4 regions of the Rossellomorea yichunensis genome follow, and region 4 is predicted to be linked to each of the others. Evidence: riboswitches for the same ligand, from Rfam matches in the RefSeq annotation. Region 4 holds a riboswitch; each other region holds the start of a gene.
The links. A riboswitch is a leader RNA that binds a small molecule or an ion and turns the genes downstream of it on or off. The one in region 4 is predicted to bind cobalamin.
Positions count from the first base shown of each region.

Region 1: another riboswitch for cobalamin. It lies ahead of RSX31_RS08090 (hypothetical protein); the one in region 4 lies ahead of RSX31_RS01630 (ribonucleoside-diphosphate reductase subunit alpha).
Region 2: another riboswitch for cobalamin. It lies ahead of RSX31_RS05330 (ABC transporter substrate-binding protein); the one in region 4 lies ahead of RSX31_RS01630 (ribonucleoside-diphosphate reductase subunit alpha).
Region 3: another riboswitch for cobalamin. It lies ahead of RSX31_RS18700 (acyl-CoA thioesterase); the one in region 4 lies ahead of RSX31_RS01630 (ribonucleoside-diphosphate reductase subunit alpha).

Region 1 covers NZ_JAVYAD010000003.1:31,592-35,808, forward strand. Annotated here, with positions in the region: gene RSX31_RS08075 (alpha/beta hydrolase family protein) at 204-986, shown strand; gene RSX31_RS08080 (DUF2584 domain-containing protein) at 1,527-1,769, shown strand; gene RSX31_RS08085 (hypothetical protein) at 1,809-2,141, opposite strand; cobalamin riboswitch at 2,273-2,459, shown strand; gene RSX31_RS08090 (hypothetical protein) at 2,626-3,147, shown strand; gene RSX31_RS08095 (ABC transporter substrate-binding protein) at 3,168-4,106, shown strand.
Region 2 covers NZ_JAVYAD010000002.1:176,684-180,900, reverse strand. Annotated here, with positions in the region: gene RSX31_RS05345 (phytoene desaturase family protein) at 1-1,290, shown strand, start outside; gene RSX31_RS05340 (hypothetical protein) at 1,339-1,497, opposite strand; gene msrA (peptide-methionine (S)-S-oxide reductase MsrA) at 1,555-2,085, opposite strand; cobalamin riboswitch at 2,309-2,507, shown strand; gene RSX31_RS05330 (ABC transporter substrate-binding protein) at 2,642-3,607, shown strand; gene RSX31_RS05325 (FecCD family ABC transporter permease) at 3,570-4,217, shown strand, end outside.
Region 3 covers NZ_JAVYAD010000007.1:73,354-77,570, reverse strand. Annotated here, with positions in the region: gene RSX31_RS18705 (helix-turn-helix domain-containing protein) at 1-1,214, opposite strand, end outside; gene RSX31_RS18700 (acyl-CoA thioesterase) at 1,529-2,002, opposite strand; cobalamin riboswitch at 2,152-2,342, opposite strand; gene RSX31_RS18695 (AraC family transcriptional regulator) at 2,446-2,730, shown strand; gene RSX31_RS18690 (AraC family transcriptional regulator) at 2,618-3,376, shown strand; gene RSX31_RS18685 (DUF1761 domain-containing protein) at 3,390-3,758, shown strand; gene RSX31_RS18680 (flotillin family protein) at 3,937-4,217, shown strand, end outside.
Region 4 covers NZ_JAVYAD010000001.1:313,965-318,181, forward strand. Annotated here, with positions in the region: gene RSX31_RS01625 (SurA N-terminal domain-containing protein) at 1-645, opposite strand, end outside; cobalamin riboswitch at 1,303-1,483, shown strand; gene RSX31_RS01630 (ribonucleoside-diphosphate reductase subunit alpha) at 1,665-3,878, shown strand; gene RSX31_RS01635 (ribonucleotide-diphosphate reductase subunit beta) at 3,898-4,217, shown strand, end outside.

The sequences.
Region 1 (4,217 bases), on a different contig from region 4:
TAAGCTTTGTGAAACTCGTTTATCGATAGAATGGGGATGAGTGCATCTCTCTTTGCCTTGTTTATCTTTCCATATTAAAAGGGTAGGATGGTCATAAAGGCAGCGTCTTGTATCTTATCTTGATGATGAGATTTGCTAAAATATCCTATGTAGAGTACAAAAAATGTGTGAATACCCAATGCACGGTTTGAAAGGAAGAGAATATGAAAAACGGAACGATCGTGAAGAAAACATTGTTTCCTTCACCTAATCCTCGTGTTGAACTATATGAAATCACCTATTTATCCTCTGGTTTACGGGTAAAGGGGTTATTGGCTGAACCTGCCGGGACAGGGAAGTACGATGGGTTCCTTTATTTGAGAGGTGGGATCAAAGGTGTCGGCATGGTTCGGCCGGCGAGAATCGCTCAATTTGCTTCTCACGGATTCATTGTTTTTGCTCCCTATTACCGAGGTAACCTTGGAGGAGAGGGAAATGAAGATTTTGCGGGGGATGATCGTGAAGACGCCATTTCGGGTGTTGAATTGCTTAAACATTATCACAGAGTGGTCCCTAACCGGATCCATGTGTTTGGCTTTTCCCGTGGTGGGGTCATGGCGCTAATGACAGGCATCGAGCAGAGGGACGTCACATCCGTTGTTACATGGGGAGGCGTATCGGATATGTTCTTAACATATGAAGAACGTAAGGATCTCAGGAGAATGATGAAACGAGTCATAGGGGGAAGTCCCAATAAAGTACCGGAACGATACGAATGGCGTACCCCACTGTACGAATTAGAAAACCTTGAAGCTCCCGTATTGATCATTCACGGTGAAAAGGATCAGAACGTTTCAGTTGAGCATGCATATAGATTAGAAAAAAGACTGAAAGAGTTGGAGAAATCTGTTTCGTCCCGATACTTCAAAGAGTTTACGCATTATTTTCCACCACGAAAGAATCAACAAATCGTCTCCATGCTATGCACATGGATGAAAAATCAATAGACAGTGGTGTATTAAATAAAAGGCTCTTTTATGATCAAAGCTTGTAGCTATCATAATGAAGAAAGTAATAGTTGATTTCCGTTCCAGGATGCTCGCTTTCCGCGGGGCTGGCGGTGAGCCTCCTCGGCTTCGCCTTCGGGGTCTCACCTGTCCAGCTATTCCCGCAGGAGTCGAGCTTCCTTCCGCTCCAATCAACTTTCTAAGCATGTTTCTTTGAGAAAAAACAAAAACTTTTAGTAAACAACCCCTTTAAGGTGGAGGTAAATGATTTATAGAAGAATTCTGTTTTCTAATTAGATTGTTTTACGCTTTGTAGCTCTGTCACGAAAAATCTCTTGAAGATGGTGAGGGGAACTGCGTAGACTCCTGCGGAAGTACGGGCGTGCCGAGACCCCGTTCGGCTAAGCTGAGGAGGCTCGGCCGAACGCTAGCTGCAAGCGAAGCAGTTCCCCTCACCATCCAGCACATACTAATTGACAGAGCCTAGGCAGTTCTTATGTTAAAATAGGGCAAATAAAAAAAGGATTGAGGTCAAGCGAAATGGGCATGGGCTTGGAATTAAACACGATGATTGTGACAAAAGGAAAAGAAGTAAGGAAAGAAGAGAATCTGTTCGAGCTCCAAAAAGGTGGATATCGTCTTTATCCTATGCATATTCCGATAGATGTCAGAAAAACGAAACATAGTGATCCCAGTGGTTATGGAAGAATCGAAAAGATGGAGTGGACAGATGAGAAAACGACGATCCTTTATCGGTTGATTTCCTTGAATTCCACGAACTAAATAAAGGAGGGCTGTAAACATTCGCTTACAGCCCTCCTTTTATTGTATTTCCTCATATAAAATATAGCGATTATTCTCTGTCTGGGCGATCAGGTAGTTGCTGTGATCCTTCACGCTATAGATGGGTGTTCCTTTTTTCAGTGTATTTGCCGTGAAGTCATTAACAGGGTGATATTCACTATCAATCTTTTCTTTAATAGCCCCGAGCTTTTCATCCAGGACCAGCTTCTTCTCCTCAGAGACCTTCACATATTCCTTCTTGTTCACTACCATCATATCCCCGTATCCACATAATTCATAGGATGCAGGTTCTTTGTCGCCGCATGCACTTAATAAGAATACGCATAATATCAAAACAACCAATCGCTTCATGTTTTTCCTCCTTATCATTTCTTTACATACTCAAAAGATATTCAAGCTTGTACGTCAACATGTTTGTTTTTTTATTCAAAACTACATCAACTTTGAAATGGATATAGTGGTATAATGTTCCTTAAGTGAATAAACCCACGCAGAAATTAGGTGCTGATCTTTAGCATAAAGGGAATTCGGTGTGAATCCGAAGCTGTTTCCGCAACTGTAAGTGCTGACGAAATAAGAAGAACACCACTATTTGATCATTCAGATGGGAAGGTTCTTAGAGTAGGCTGACGCACGAGCCAGGATACCTGCCTTTTTTCCATCGTATTATACTCTTCGGAAGTTAAGGGTATGGTGCGGCTTTTTAGCATCTCTATTTTCATATGGATGACAACTGCCGGCCAATATTCTTGGGTGGTTTTTTTGTGTTTATGTACCCTCCCGGAAGATACGATAGGTGTTTCACAAACATCATTCAGAAAGGAGGAACTTACATATGGCAAATGATTTCCGCTACTTATGTTATCCCTATATGCGAGAGTCTGTTTCAACTGTAGATTTTGAGATCCGGACCGATTCACTGTCGACTAAAATCGGACTCGCGTCATCAATGACGGAACACTTACCAAAAGTGCACGACGATTTATTATATTTAGCTGAGATGGCGTACCATCTCAATGGCTCGGTGAGGGGAATGACGGCCATCATGGAAGAGGACTTGAATAAATTGAGCCAAATGTATGATCGTTATGTGTCGGAAGTCGAGGATCGTATCCAAACCTTTGTCCTTCCGCAAGGCTGTACAGCCGCATGTACGCTTCATACCTGTCGCAGTGAAGCGAAAAAGTCCGTCCGTGCCTTACATAAAGTCAGTACTGAGATGAAAGTGGAAAATATTTTATTTAAATACGCTCATTTACTGGCAAATGTCCTGTTTGTGATGGCTGTGTATGTGAATAAATGTGAAGGGATTGAAGAAATTCCTTTTGTGAGTAAATCGTATAGCGACAAAATATAGAAAAGCGGGGAAGATGAAATATGAAAAAATCATGGTTAAATAGTTTACTATTATCAATCATCCTGGTTGTTTTCGCAGGGTGCAGCAATGGGGAAGAAGTAACATCCACAAAGGAAGTCAAGCCTGAAAAGGAGTCTTATTCTGTGACCGATGACAGGGGAGAAGAAATTAGCTTTGAGAAAGTGCCGGAAACCGTTATTTCCTTACAGCCGAGTAACACAGAGATTCTCTTTGCCATAGGAGCCGGAGATAAGGTAATCGGGGCAACTGAATACGACAACTATCCTGAAGAAGCGAAGGAGATTAAAAGAGTGTCGGATTCCATGACGGTCAATGCTGAAGAGGTCATTGCACTAAAGCCGGAAGTTGTCATTGCTTATACCACTGGAGACGATGCCGGAGTGAAGCAGCTTGAAGAGGCGGGATTAAACGTATTCGTCATTCAATCTGCCCAAACCTTTGAAGATGTTTATGGGGATATTGAACAAATTGCAACGGTAATGGGAGTAGAGAAGAAGGGGAACGAATTGGTAGACGGCATCAAGCAACAGATTTCGGATGTGAAAGATAAAGTAAGCACGCTAAAGGAAAAAGAACAAGTATATTTTGAAATCAGTCCATCTCCTGATATCTATACAGCTGGAGCAGAAACATTTCAGCAGGAAATACTGGAAACGGCCGGGGTCGAGAATATCTTTGTAGATCAAAAAGGCTGGGTGAAAGTAGGAGAAGAAGAAATCATTAAACGTAATCCTAATATGATTTTGACGACAGTGGGGTATGTCGACGAGCCGACAGCTGAAATCAAGTCACGGGAAAGCTGGAAAGATGTAAAAGCAGTGAAAAATGGCCAGGTCTATTTCTTGGATTCAGACATTATGTCAAGACCGGGCCCACGTATTGGAGAAGCCGTTGAGCTTACAGCCAAAACGGTGTATCCGGAATTGTTTTCTGAATAAGATTGAATGTGAGATGGGGAAGACAATGATTTGCAAGAGGAATCATTGTCTTTTTCTGATAGATTGTTACTTTTTGTAGGTTTTGTAAAGCAAACATATTAGTACTGTCTT
Region 2 (4,217 bases), on a different contig from region 4:
CGTGATCTGAATGATTATGTGGATATTATCAGAGTGGAACCGGGCTGGAGGACATTTTTTGAAGACGGAAAGGTCCTGGATGTATCTTCGGACCTTCCAACAATGTTAGAAGAAATGAAAAAGACATCCACGGAGGATGCGAATAATTTCTTTAACTATTTAAGCTACTGTGGAAAAATGTATGAGCTCACAATGAAAAGCTTCTATAAAAAGAGCATCAATGGCTTGCAGGACCTACGCACGATGCATCCGGTCAAGGAATTACTGCAAATGGATCCGATGAAATCCATGGATGCTGCGAATCGTAAATTCATTAAAGACAAGCATTTGCAGCAGCTGTTTAATTTCCTGATCATGTACGTCGGTTCGTCACCTTACCATGCACCAGCCATCATGTCACAGCTTACACATGTTCAGTTGGCGCTGGGAGTCCATTACGTAAAAGGCGGAATGTATAAAATTGCAGAGGCAATGGCAAAGGTGTTGGAGGAACTCGAGGTAGAGATTCGCTTAAATTGTGAAGTTGAGGATATTCTTACCACTGGCAGCCGTGCTGAAGGAATACGTACGAAAATAGGAGAAGAGTTGATGGCGGACATCGTGGTATCGAATTTAGAGGCGATCCCTTGCTACAAATCCCTTTTGGCTGATTATCATGAGTCACCTAAGGAAGTCGAGGAACTAAGCAAGTATGCCCCTACGGTTTCAGGTTTGGTTCTGCTGCTTGGGGTAGACCGTAAATATGATCATCTTGCTCACCATAACTTCTTTTTCAGTAAGGATCCTAAAAAAGAATTCAGGCAAATCTTCGATGAGAAAAAGCTGGCTGATGATCCGACGATTTATATTGGTATCTCGTCAAAATCGGATCCCACACAGGCTCCTGAAGGAAAAGAAAACCTGTTTGTGTTGACACATGTGCCACCTTTAAAAGAGGGTGAGGATTGGACTCAATACAAAGAATCTTATCGACTCCAAGTACTGGAAAAGCTGGAGAAAATGGGCGTAACCAATCTAAGGGATCATATTGAATACGAATATACCTTCACTCCTAACGACCTTCAAACCCTTTATGGGGCGAATGGTGGTTCTATCTATGGGACTGTCACAGACCGAAAGCTTAATGGAGGCTTCAAGATTCCGAATAAGAGCAGAGTGCTCTCTAATATGTACTTCGTGGGAGGTTCAACCCATCCAGGCGGAGGTGTGCCGATGGTCTCACTTTCAGGACAACTGACAGCGGAACTCATCCTTAATGAGCAAGTGAAAGTGAATCGATTCATTGGTTAATATGAAAAGGTGAAGGTTAAATTTAAATAATCTTCACCTTTTATGTTTTTACTGCTTTTCTGAAGAATGATTATCTACCGTATCCGAGTTATTTACATTCTCTTCATCTTCATCAGGATAGGGGTCAAAGAAATTGACGACTTTCCCTGGGCCTTCAAACCCGATAACCTGCTCTTTATCTTCTGTATTTTTCTCGTTTTTCTTCATACAAAAAACTCCTTCCTGCCATTAGTTTGGCGAAAGGAGCTTTTTTCATCCCACTATTTAGTTCTTCCAATGATTATCTATAAATTGATCGCGACCTGATTTTGCCCGGTCTTGTTTATATTCATCTGGATTTTTCTTGTAGAATTTTTGATGGTATTCTTCTGCCGGATAGAAAGTGGAAGCAGGAAGGATGTTTGTGACGATAGGCTTCTTGAATCGTCCACTGTCTACTATTTCGTTCTTTGTGTTTTCAGCTAATTGTTTTTGGTGTTCATTATGATAAAAAATAGCTGTCCGGTACTGATTGCCGCGGTCATGGAATTGTCCCCCATCATCCGTTGGATCAATCTGAGGCCAGTATAGCTCTAATAATCTTTCATAAGAGAACAAATCAGGATTAAATGTGATTTGAACAGCTTCGTAATGTCCACTATTTCCTTCTTTTATATCTTGATATGTTGGGTTTTCAAGGTGGCCCCCTGAATAACCTGACACGACATCAATTATTCCCGGTAATTCATCAAATGGCTTTACCATGCACCAAAAACAACCACCTGCAAAAGTAGCGATTTCTTTTTTTTCATTCATTGCTGAACCTCCTGTACCATATGTGCTCCTCTAAAGCAGTAAAGCGATTGCTTGAAAAAGATTTTATCACGAATGAATGGAGGGGACAATCTATTAGCTCGAAAGGTTGCATCGGGAAAAGATTCGAAAAGAAGTATTCCTGCTATTTTCAGCAAAGTTTATCAAATTTCATTCACTATCCATAGAATCTTGTGTATAATTCTGTTGAACGGAATAATTACATACGATATGAGATTAGGTGAAGCGGAAGTTTCGGTAGCAAACTTTTTAGCTTCATAATAGGGAAGTTGGTGTAATTCCAACGCGGTCCCGCCACTGTAAATGGAAGTGAGCTGTATGAATGCCACTGTACCAATGGGTATGGGAAGGTGCAGCAAACAATGACCATGAGCCAGGAGACCTGCCTGATTTCTTTCGCACCAAATCTACGCGGATAGAAAGGTGTAATGTGCATATTTAACGGTTTAAAGCCTTTTATGCATTTTACACAGCATCTCTAGTCCCACTGGAGATGTTTTTTTGTCTGGGAATAAGTTCATCTACAGGAGGAAAACGTATGAAACACACATTCAAAATCATTCTCGTACTAATAGTATCTCTAGGACTCCTTTCAGCTTGCGGTACTGACAATGAAAATGTTGAAAAGAATAAAGATAGCGGGGAAGTCAGCCAGGGGCAATCTGCTTTTCCTTTGTCAGTAAACGATGCCCTGAATAATAAAGTCACGCTGGATGAGCAACCTAAGCATATTGTTTCATTGATTCCGAGCAATACAGAAATCTTATTCGAGTTAGGATTGAATAAGGAAATCGTAGGTGTTTCAGATTTTGATAATTATCCAAAAGAAGCGGCGGAGAAAGAAAAAATAGGTGGAATGGAATTTAACGTTGAGAAGATTATCGGTCTGAATCCGGATTTGGTTCTTGCTCATGAGTCCACTGCTGTGTCGGCGGAAGAAGGGTTAGAACAGCTTCGAGGTGCAGGGGTAAAGGTCTATATCGTACGTGATGCCAATAGCTTTGAGGAAGTGTACACCACGATGGAAAACATCGGCACATTGGTAGGCAAGAAAGATGAAGCTGAGTCTGTCATTTCTGAGATGAAAGCGGATCTTGAATCCATTAAGGAAAAAGTCAGTGGTGTATCTGAAAAGAAAAAAGTGTATGTAGAGGTTTCACCTTCCCCTGACATATATTCGACAGGAAAAAATACTTTTATTGATCAAATGCTTTCACTAGTAAATGCCGAAAATGTGATGAGTGATCAGAAGGGATGGGTCCAAGTAAATCAAGAAGCGGTCATCGCTTCAAATCCTGACGTCATCATTACAACCTATGGTTTTTATAGTGAAAATCCTAAAGAACAAGTGATGGGCCGAGAAGGTTGGAAAGATGTAACTGCTATAAAAAATGAAGATGTCCATGATGTTCATTCAGATCTGGTCACACGTACTGGTCCGAGATTAGTTGAAGGAGTAGAGGAAATTGCAAAGTCAATCTATCCGGAGTTATTTGCAGAATAAAATATGGATAACATACGGGTTGGCTGTAACGTTTTTACTTTTCGCTCTCTTTACAGGCATTTCGATCGGAACCGTCTCTGTCCCACCGATGGATATTCTGTTCATCGTTGGAGCTAAATGGTTTGGATTCCCTATACCGGGAGAAATTGATCCAATGTTTGCAAATATCGTGTACTCCATAAGATTGCCCAGAGTATTACTGGCATTATTGGTTGGCAGCTCCCTGGCAATTGCGGGAGCTTCTTTTCAAGGACTATTGCGCAACCCGCTGGCTGATCCATATACATTGGGTGTGTCTTCAGGAGCATCGGTCGGTGCTGTTATTACGTTGTTCTTTAATTGGAGCATTCCGTTTATCGGGAAGTTTACGCTTCCCTTTCTCAGTATTCTTTGTTCGATTATAACCGTGTTCCTCGTATTATGGTTTGCACAGAAGGTTGAAAGAACCATGAAGGTAGAAACCATCATATTAACAGGGATAATTTTCAGCTCTTTTTTAGGTTCCTTTATATCCTTAATGATTGCCCTGACGGGAGAGGAATTAAGACAGATCATCGGTTGGCTTCTTGGAAGCGTGTCCATGAGAGGGTGGGATTACATTACGATAATA
Region 3 (4,217 bases), on a different contig from region 4:
TTATCGGATGCAAGTCTGAATCCTTTCTCTGTTTGCCCAGTTTTCACATAATATAAAAATAGTTGTCTTTCATAATGCTGATACATCAACTGGCTCCCCGTTTTTTTGAAGTGGGGGAGAGCTGTACTTTCAATATATTCATATAGTTCTTTTTCATCCTCATTTATGGTAAGTAAGTAAATCTCAAAGAATACATGACTTGGATCCCGGTGCTGAGTGGCCATATTCAGTCCTTTTGTCGCTAAGTGATTGAGTTCCCGTGAAGATAGTAGATTCCCTTTCATGCAAGCAAGTATATATCCGCTGAGCGTAACTAAATAATTTGATGCCGGCGTTTCGTCATTGATAAGATTTAATGCTTCTTCATAGGATACCTTTGATTCAGAATATCGTTTTCTCCTAAAATATTCGAATCCAAGGTTATTATGTATCTTATGCGCCCGATCGTTTGAATTGACTGATTCACAGACTCTGAGGAGCTTATCGTACTGTTGTTTTGTTTCTTCCATATCAAAGGGTTCCTTGGCATTCAATTGGATTAAAATTAAGGTTTCCGAATCGATGACCCTAAGGATATTCAATGTTTTCTGGAAAAATTGCAAAGCTTTTTGCCCATAATAATAGGCAAAGGTGTTTGAATGAATGGAATGATATGCTAATGCCAAATGGAAATAATATTCGGAGTTGGGATATTCATCGTCAATCTGTTTCAATACATGTATGCAAGTGTTAAATTGTCTTGTTGAATGATAGTAAATCCCTTTGACATGAAGCAATAAATTTTGTTCAAAAGGGGATAGAGAATAGTTTTTATTTTCGAACATGCCCAGGATTTCCTTGGTTTTTCCATGATTGTTCAAAAATAAATAATATCTTGCCAGAAAAAGGTTGTATTGAATGATGAAGTCAGATAAAAACCTTAAAGGTTCCTTTTCAATTTCACCTTTAAGTTGATGGATGTCATTGGTTCGAATCATAATAATCGCATCGTTCCATTCTGATAGTTTAGCCTGTAAGGAATGGTAGCGGGAACGTTCAACATCCATATTGATTCCAAGCTTCCTTGCAAGTAAATCAGTAATTTCACTGGAATACTCTGTGATGCCTCTTTCGATTTTACTAAGATGTGTGGTGGAACAGATACCCTGAGCAAGCTGTTCCTGAGTCAATCCTGAATCTTCACGATGAAATTTAATTAATTTACCTTCGATCATAGTACACCCCGAGTGAACAGTTTATTTATCATTATAGGGAAATATCTTTGTTTGTTCTATAGATGGGGGACAAGACGGAGGTCTGAAGGCAAAAACATCCAAATCCAATGGAATCTGCTTTACTATACTGATTTTCTCTTTTCTGCATCCAGCTCATTCAGGACTTCTATCCTTTCGACAAAACGATAAACTGGATAGATGATTCCTGGAATGGAAGAAAGGATCGCGGGATAATAATCTCCAAAGTTACACTCAGAGCTTAGAAAACTCTGAGTGTTTTTGTTATATTAGTTAGTCAGTGAATCAGGGATTGTTTATAAGATAAGCGCGCGATTCTTTCTATGCTCTTTTCGCAAAGGAGCCGTTTTGAATAGTCTCGTTTCTTCTTCCGTTTGAGGAATGACCTTTGGTACCGGCTTCGGTTTTCCATCTTCATCAACGGCGACCATTGTCAGGAATGATTCCGTCGTCAAGGTTTTGACACTCGTTACGAGATTCGTAGAGTACACCTTTACATACACTTCCATTGATGTTCTGCCGGTGGAAGTGACGTATGCCTCAAGGCTTAGAGCATCGCCGACCGTGGCGGATGATAAGAAGTCGACGGAGTCAATCGATGCCGTGACGACGACTGAACTGGAATGTTTCATGGCGGATAGGGCCGCAATCTCATCAATATAGGATAAAACCTTTCCTCCAAAGATGGTCTGCATATGATTGGTGTCAGGCGGCAATACCAATTTTGTTTGTATGGTTCGTGAACGTTCGACTGAATAGGCTTGTTCCATTTTCTCATCTCCCTGTTTGTATTATGAAACAAAAAAGCATCTCCTTTTGAAAAAGAAGATGCGGCTATTCCAGGCGAACGTTCAGAGTACAACGATTCCTCTTGTGACGTCTCATTAGCGCAACACCCTCCTATCTCCCGTAGGAACTTCTGTGTTCTTCCCATTTGGCAGGTCTCCTGGCTCAGCGTCAACGATTTCGTATTCCTTCCCATTTCAATCCGAAACAGTGGATCCATACGAATTCTCAGCCTTACAGTGGCGGGACCGCGTTGGACTTTCACCAACTTCCCTTTTAAGAAAATGAATTAAAGGTCATCTTCACCAATGAGCAATGATTAAATTGTGAACGCTTTTATTTTATCATAACCCTTAGTGAGTGAGGAGAAGGATTATGGTAAAATTTATAAACAAGTGCTTTTCAAAAAGGTAGTGAGGTCTGAAAAATGCCACAAGACAAAATACAAAGAAACCAAATCGATAAAGTAGTAGAGTATATCGATCAACATCTAAGCGAAGATTTATCCTTAGAACAGTTAGCCAAAGTATCAACCTATTCCCCTTATCACTTTCAGCGGTTGTTTAAAGGGCTGATCGGTGAAACACCGGCAGAAAAGGATGCGCTTGGAAAATGCAGCGCATATGCTCATTTACGAGCCACAGCTTCCTATCACACAAATTGCGTTCATATGTGGTTTTTCATCGTTATCCTATTTCACCTATTCTTTTAATACTTACTTTAAAGCTAACCCCAAAAGCTGGCGGGAAGGTGCCTATTTAGAGCGTTTTCCGCGAGAATATCTAAATAGCAAGATATCTAAACTCTTCAGCGCAAAAGCGAAAGCATCCCAGGGTGAAGAATCCTATAATGAGTTTAAATGGCTGGATTTATCGAAAGTGAAGATCGCTCATTTTCCAGAGTGTTCAACCGTCAATAGATTCCATATCGGGTCATATATCGAAGGTATTCCAGAAGCATGGCAAGATCTATACAGATGGGGAAATGCCAGAAACCTCATAGAGAAGAGTCCTTTGATATTCGGAGTTCCAAAGAGCAACCCTTATATTACCCCACCTGAAAAAAGCAGGTATGAGTGTCGCTTGGCTGTTGAAAATCAAAATGATGCGGAAGGTGAGGAACTCTATCTATTTCGAGGCAGTAAGCATGTGGTTTATGAATTCGATGAACCTGTCGACTACCGTGAAAGAGGGAAGTTAATCGAATGCTATTCTGAACTTTACAGCTATTGGTTGCCGAAAAGCGGATACAGATACCTGGGGAATCCGATTGAACTCGTGGAAATGATCAGTTTAAAAGGAACACTCGATATTGGATGTAGCATTAAAGCGATCGCTTTAGCCATTGAGCCGAATTAATGGAGGAATTGGGATGGAATTAAATGTGAATTTGCTCGCGATATTGGCGGGGGCTGTGGTGTATATGGTATACGGCGGAATTTATTATTCTATTTTACTAGGAAAGAAGGAACAGGATAGTACTGGACCGATTAAATATGCAGTGGCTGTTATTGTTGCATTTATCAGCTCACTTCTTGTTGGGATTTTTGTTCAAGCCACCGGTTCCAATGGAGTAGTCGAAGGAGCTTTGACAGGTGTACTAATTGGAATTCTTATTTCCATTGTCTACTTGAAAAATGCTTTATTTGGTCTTATGACAAAACGGATGTTTCTTATCGCGATAGGAGATCATCTCATCATATTTACCCTGTTAGGGGCCATACACGGATGGTTGTTGTAGATTGTAAGCTCGAACCTTTTAAAGGTTCGAGCTTTTTTTATATAAAATTAGGAGATTCACCTAAATTATTGAAACTTTTCTAACACTCTTCCGTAGATAGTATTGTAGCTAGCACTTTTATTTTAAATTAAATCAGATTTCATGCTGGTTAAACAAAATGTCGAGAGGGGTTGTCAGAATGCTAGGATCATTAAGTATTATCGGATTTTTCATGTTCCTTATTCCTGTTCTAGTTATTGCAGCGATTGCAGGGATTGCCTATTATTTCTGGATGAGATTTCGTTATCGTACAGCGAGATCGAACCAGGCACTGATCATTACCGGACCTAAACTGGGGGATCCTGAGAAGGAAACGAATATTTTCACCGACCAGGAAGGGCGTTCAATGAAAATCATCAGAGGTGGGGGGTACAGATTAAGACGTTTCCAAACATCCACACCTGTTAATCTTACATCCTT
Region 4 (4,217 bases):
TGATTCGCCCTGACCTTGCTGACTTGCGTACTGATCGTAAAATTTCTTCATTTCATCTTCAGAGACTTGTTCTACTTTGATTTCTTTCTCAACGTAGTTTGTGTATTTGATGTTTTCAGCGATTTGAGTTCTTAACTCATCCATCGTGAATCCGGCTTTTTTCATTGCGTCTTCAAACTTCTTGTCATCGCCGTACTGCTTTTTAACTTCTTCCAGTTGTTTATTGATTTCATCTTCTGATGCCTTATATCCTTTTTCATCAGCTTGCTGCATAAGAAGTGTTTGTCCAACCAGGCTATCAATTGTTTGTTCCTTGATTTTCTTTGCTGCATCTTTACTTGTTGGGTCTTGACCCATTTGTTGATATTGCATTTGTGATTGAGTCAATACGTTATTGAAATCTTCACCTTTAATTTTTTCGTCGTTTACAATGGCAACGATCTTGTCTTTTTCAATCTTTTGCTCATCCATTTTCTTCTGCATTTCTTCCATTTGCTTCGCTTGCTCTTCCTGAGCCTGTCCATCGCTTTTTTCTTCTGTTTTCGCTTTATCGTCAGCTTGTTTTTGGCTCTCCTCGTTCGAACCGCAAGCGGCTAGTCCAATCGTTAATAAAGCTAATAGTAAAGTCGTAAATATTTTTTTCATAATAGACTCCTTTCAGAAGTAAGGTGTGATTTCAAAAAAATCACTTAATGCGCATTTTAAAGGAAAAGCCCGTAAAAAGAAAGTATTTAAACCAAAAAGTATAGATTGTAATGAGGTTGAAATACAGTGAATTACCAATATGGTCCCTTTTTCACTATTATGTATACGGTTACATTCGACTATCAACTGCCGTACAGAAATGATAATGTAAAAAGACTTTCAACTGGTTTCTAAAAAAAGAGGCTGTTTAAATCGAGATCTTTTCCTCCATTTAAACAGCCTATAAAAAATATTGGGGACCAAAGAATACTGTCAAACAACCTTCTATTTGAATTATAGAGAGTGGCTCCATTTTCTTCAACTAACATTTAGGGAGGTGTCGGCTGACTAGTGTCCTTTTGAAGGCAGTATTCAATATTCTTCTTGTCTTTTCATGAAAAATAATAATTATAAGCATATTTCAAAGGAAGGGTTTTCCTTCCTTTCGTTCAACATGTTACATCTCTTGACTTTAAGAGGGGAATAGAGTGATACTATTAGAAGATTTCACCTTCTAAACAAAGTGAATAGTTTCACTTGTAAATTCGTTTTTAATCGTTTATGATGATACAGAACACAACATTTTGTGTTCTGTTAAATTATTTAAACTATATATTGATTATAACCTGTGAATAGGGTGTCTGAATGGACTTAAAAGGGAATCCGGTGTGACTCCGGAGCTGTCCCCGCAACTGTAAGTGCTGACGAAATAAGGAACTGCCACTGTCATATACGATGGGAAGGCCTTAGAGTAGGGCGAAGCACGAGTCAGGAGACCTGCCTTGTTTATCACGTGTTATCTTCTTCGGGAATTGGGAGGATAAAGCGAGGATTGGAATAGGCCCTTTAGTCTATTCATATATCTTTCGTACATAAAGCCCATCCGATTAATAGGATGGGCTTTTTTTGAATCCTTCCCACACTGTATAAATTTGGGAGGAATGATGATGTCAATCGTATCAAAAGATCAATGGATCACAATGGAAGCAAAAGCGGTTCTTACAAATCTCCACAGTCGCTTTCCACAACTTCATTTTAAAGAATTCGATGAAAAGACTTTTAAGTATACAGAGGGTCAATCTGAATTGAGCAAAGAAAAGCTTTATCATTTCATGATCCTCACTGCAGTTGAACGTATCTCTGCCCATGAACCTGATTGGACGTATGTGGCAGCAGAATTATATTTAATGAAACTCTATCGTACGATCGCTTATTCAAGGGGAGTGGAAGAAAGCCTGTTGTACAGTTCCCTTTATGAATTAATACAAGAATTGACGGAAAGGAAACTATATAAGCCAGCACTATTGGAATCATATAGCAAAGATGAAATTGACTATTTGGGGAGGATCATGGATTCATCTAAAGACCATCTGTTTACGTACATAGGGATCGTCACATTATCAGAGCGGTATTTAACTAAATCCCATGATGGTGAAATCCTTGAATTACCTCAGGAACGATTTCTGATCATCGCCATGACACTCTTTATGAACGAACCCCGTGATAAGCGACTGTCGCTTATTGAAGAAGCTTATTGGGCCCTGTCTAATTTGTATATGACGGTAGCAACTCCTACGTTTGCTAACGCCGGCAAAAGCCATGGTCAGTTATCCAGCTGCTTTATTGATACGGTAGCCGATGATTTAAGAAGTATTTATGACAGTAATACAGATGTTTCCACACTAAGTAAAAACGGTGGCGGTCTCGGTATTTATCTGGGGAAGGTCCGGAGCAGGGGAAGTAATATCAAAGGCTTCAAGGGAGTAAGTTCAGGTGTTATTCCATGGATGAAGCAATTAAATAACACAGCAGTATCCGTTGATCAATTAGGTCAACGTCAAGGAGCGATAGCTGTTTATTTGGATGTATGGCATAAGGATATTTTTCCTTTTCTTGATACACGCTTAAATAATGGTGATGAAAGGCAGCGAACTCATGATCTTTTCACTGGAGTCAGCTTACCGGATTTATTCATGGAACAAGTGGAAAAGAGAGGGGATTGGTATCTATTTGATCCTCATGAAGTGAGGATGGTCATGGGATATTCCCTGGAAGATTTCTTTGATGAGCGTGAAGGAGAAGGTTCGTTCAGAGATAAGTATTGGGAGTGTGTAGAATGTCCCGGCCTTTCCAGGGAAGAGGTTCCGGCGATTGAAATTTTCAAGAGGATCATGATTTCCCAGCTCGAAACGGGAACGCCCTACATGTTTTACCGCGATACTGTCAATCGGCTAAATGCCAATGGGCATAAGGGAATGATTTACTGTAGTAATTTATGTACGGAAATCTCCCAGAATATGAGTGCGACGGTCATGGAAGAAGAGGTCATAAAGGACGGGAAAATCATTACCTATAAATCTCCCGGGGATTATGTCGTCTGTAATCTGGCATCTGTTTCTTTAGCCAAAACGATCATGGATGATGAGCTTGAAAGGGTCGTGTCCATAGGAGTGAGATTGCTTGATAATGTCATTGATATTAATAAACTTCCAGTCCTGCAAGCCCAACTGACAAACATGCGCTATAGAGGGGTTGGATTAGGAACCTTTGGATGGCATCATCTCCTTGCATTGAAAGGTTTGAAATGGGAGAGCGATGAAGCAGTTGATTATTGTGATTCACTGTACGAGGATGTTGCTTATTACACGATCAAAGCCAGTCATGAATTAGCGGAAGAAAAGGGCTCCTATCCATATTACAGCGGCTCAGACTGGTCGACTGGAGAGTATTTTTCAAAGAAAGGATATTCCGGACCGAGATGGGATTCACTCAGGGATGATGTCTCTTCAGGAGGAATCAGAAACGGATATTTAATGGCCGTTGCGCCCAATTCATCCACTTCGATCATAGCCGGTTCTACAGCAAGTATTGATCCTTTATTCAGATTAGAGTACTCGGAAGAAAAGAAAGACTATAAGATTCCTGTTACAGCACCTGATTTATCACCAAAGACGACCTGGTATTACAAAACGGCTTATAACGTAGATCAACACTGGAGTATTAAACAGAATGAGAAAAGACAGCGACATATAGATCAAGGAATATCTTTTAACTTGTATGTGCGGAATGATATCAAGGCGATAGAGTTGCTGTCTCTTCATTTAGATGCATGGAAGTCAGGATTGAAAACGACTTACTATGTGAGATCGACATCAGTTTCAAATTTCGATGAATGTGAAAGCTGCCATAGCTGACTGGGAGGAAGATGATAACATGAATGGATTAAAGCAGCGAATCTTAATAGATTCTGAGGCACCAAATAAATCTACTGGAATTGTAAATGGACAAAGTTCGAATATATTAAACTGGGATGATGTCAGGTTCTCTTGGGCATATCCAAAGTATAAGAGAATGCTGGGGAATTTCTGGACGCCTTTTGAGATCAATATGGCAAAGGATATCAAGCAGTTTCCTACTCTTTCATCAAGTGAGCAGGAGTCCTTTTTGAAAATTATCGGCTTACTGGCTCTCCTTGATAGTGTGCAGACAGATTACGCCGGTAAAGTGGCTGACTACCTGACGGATTCCAGCCT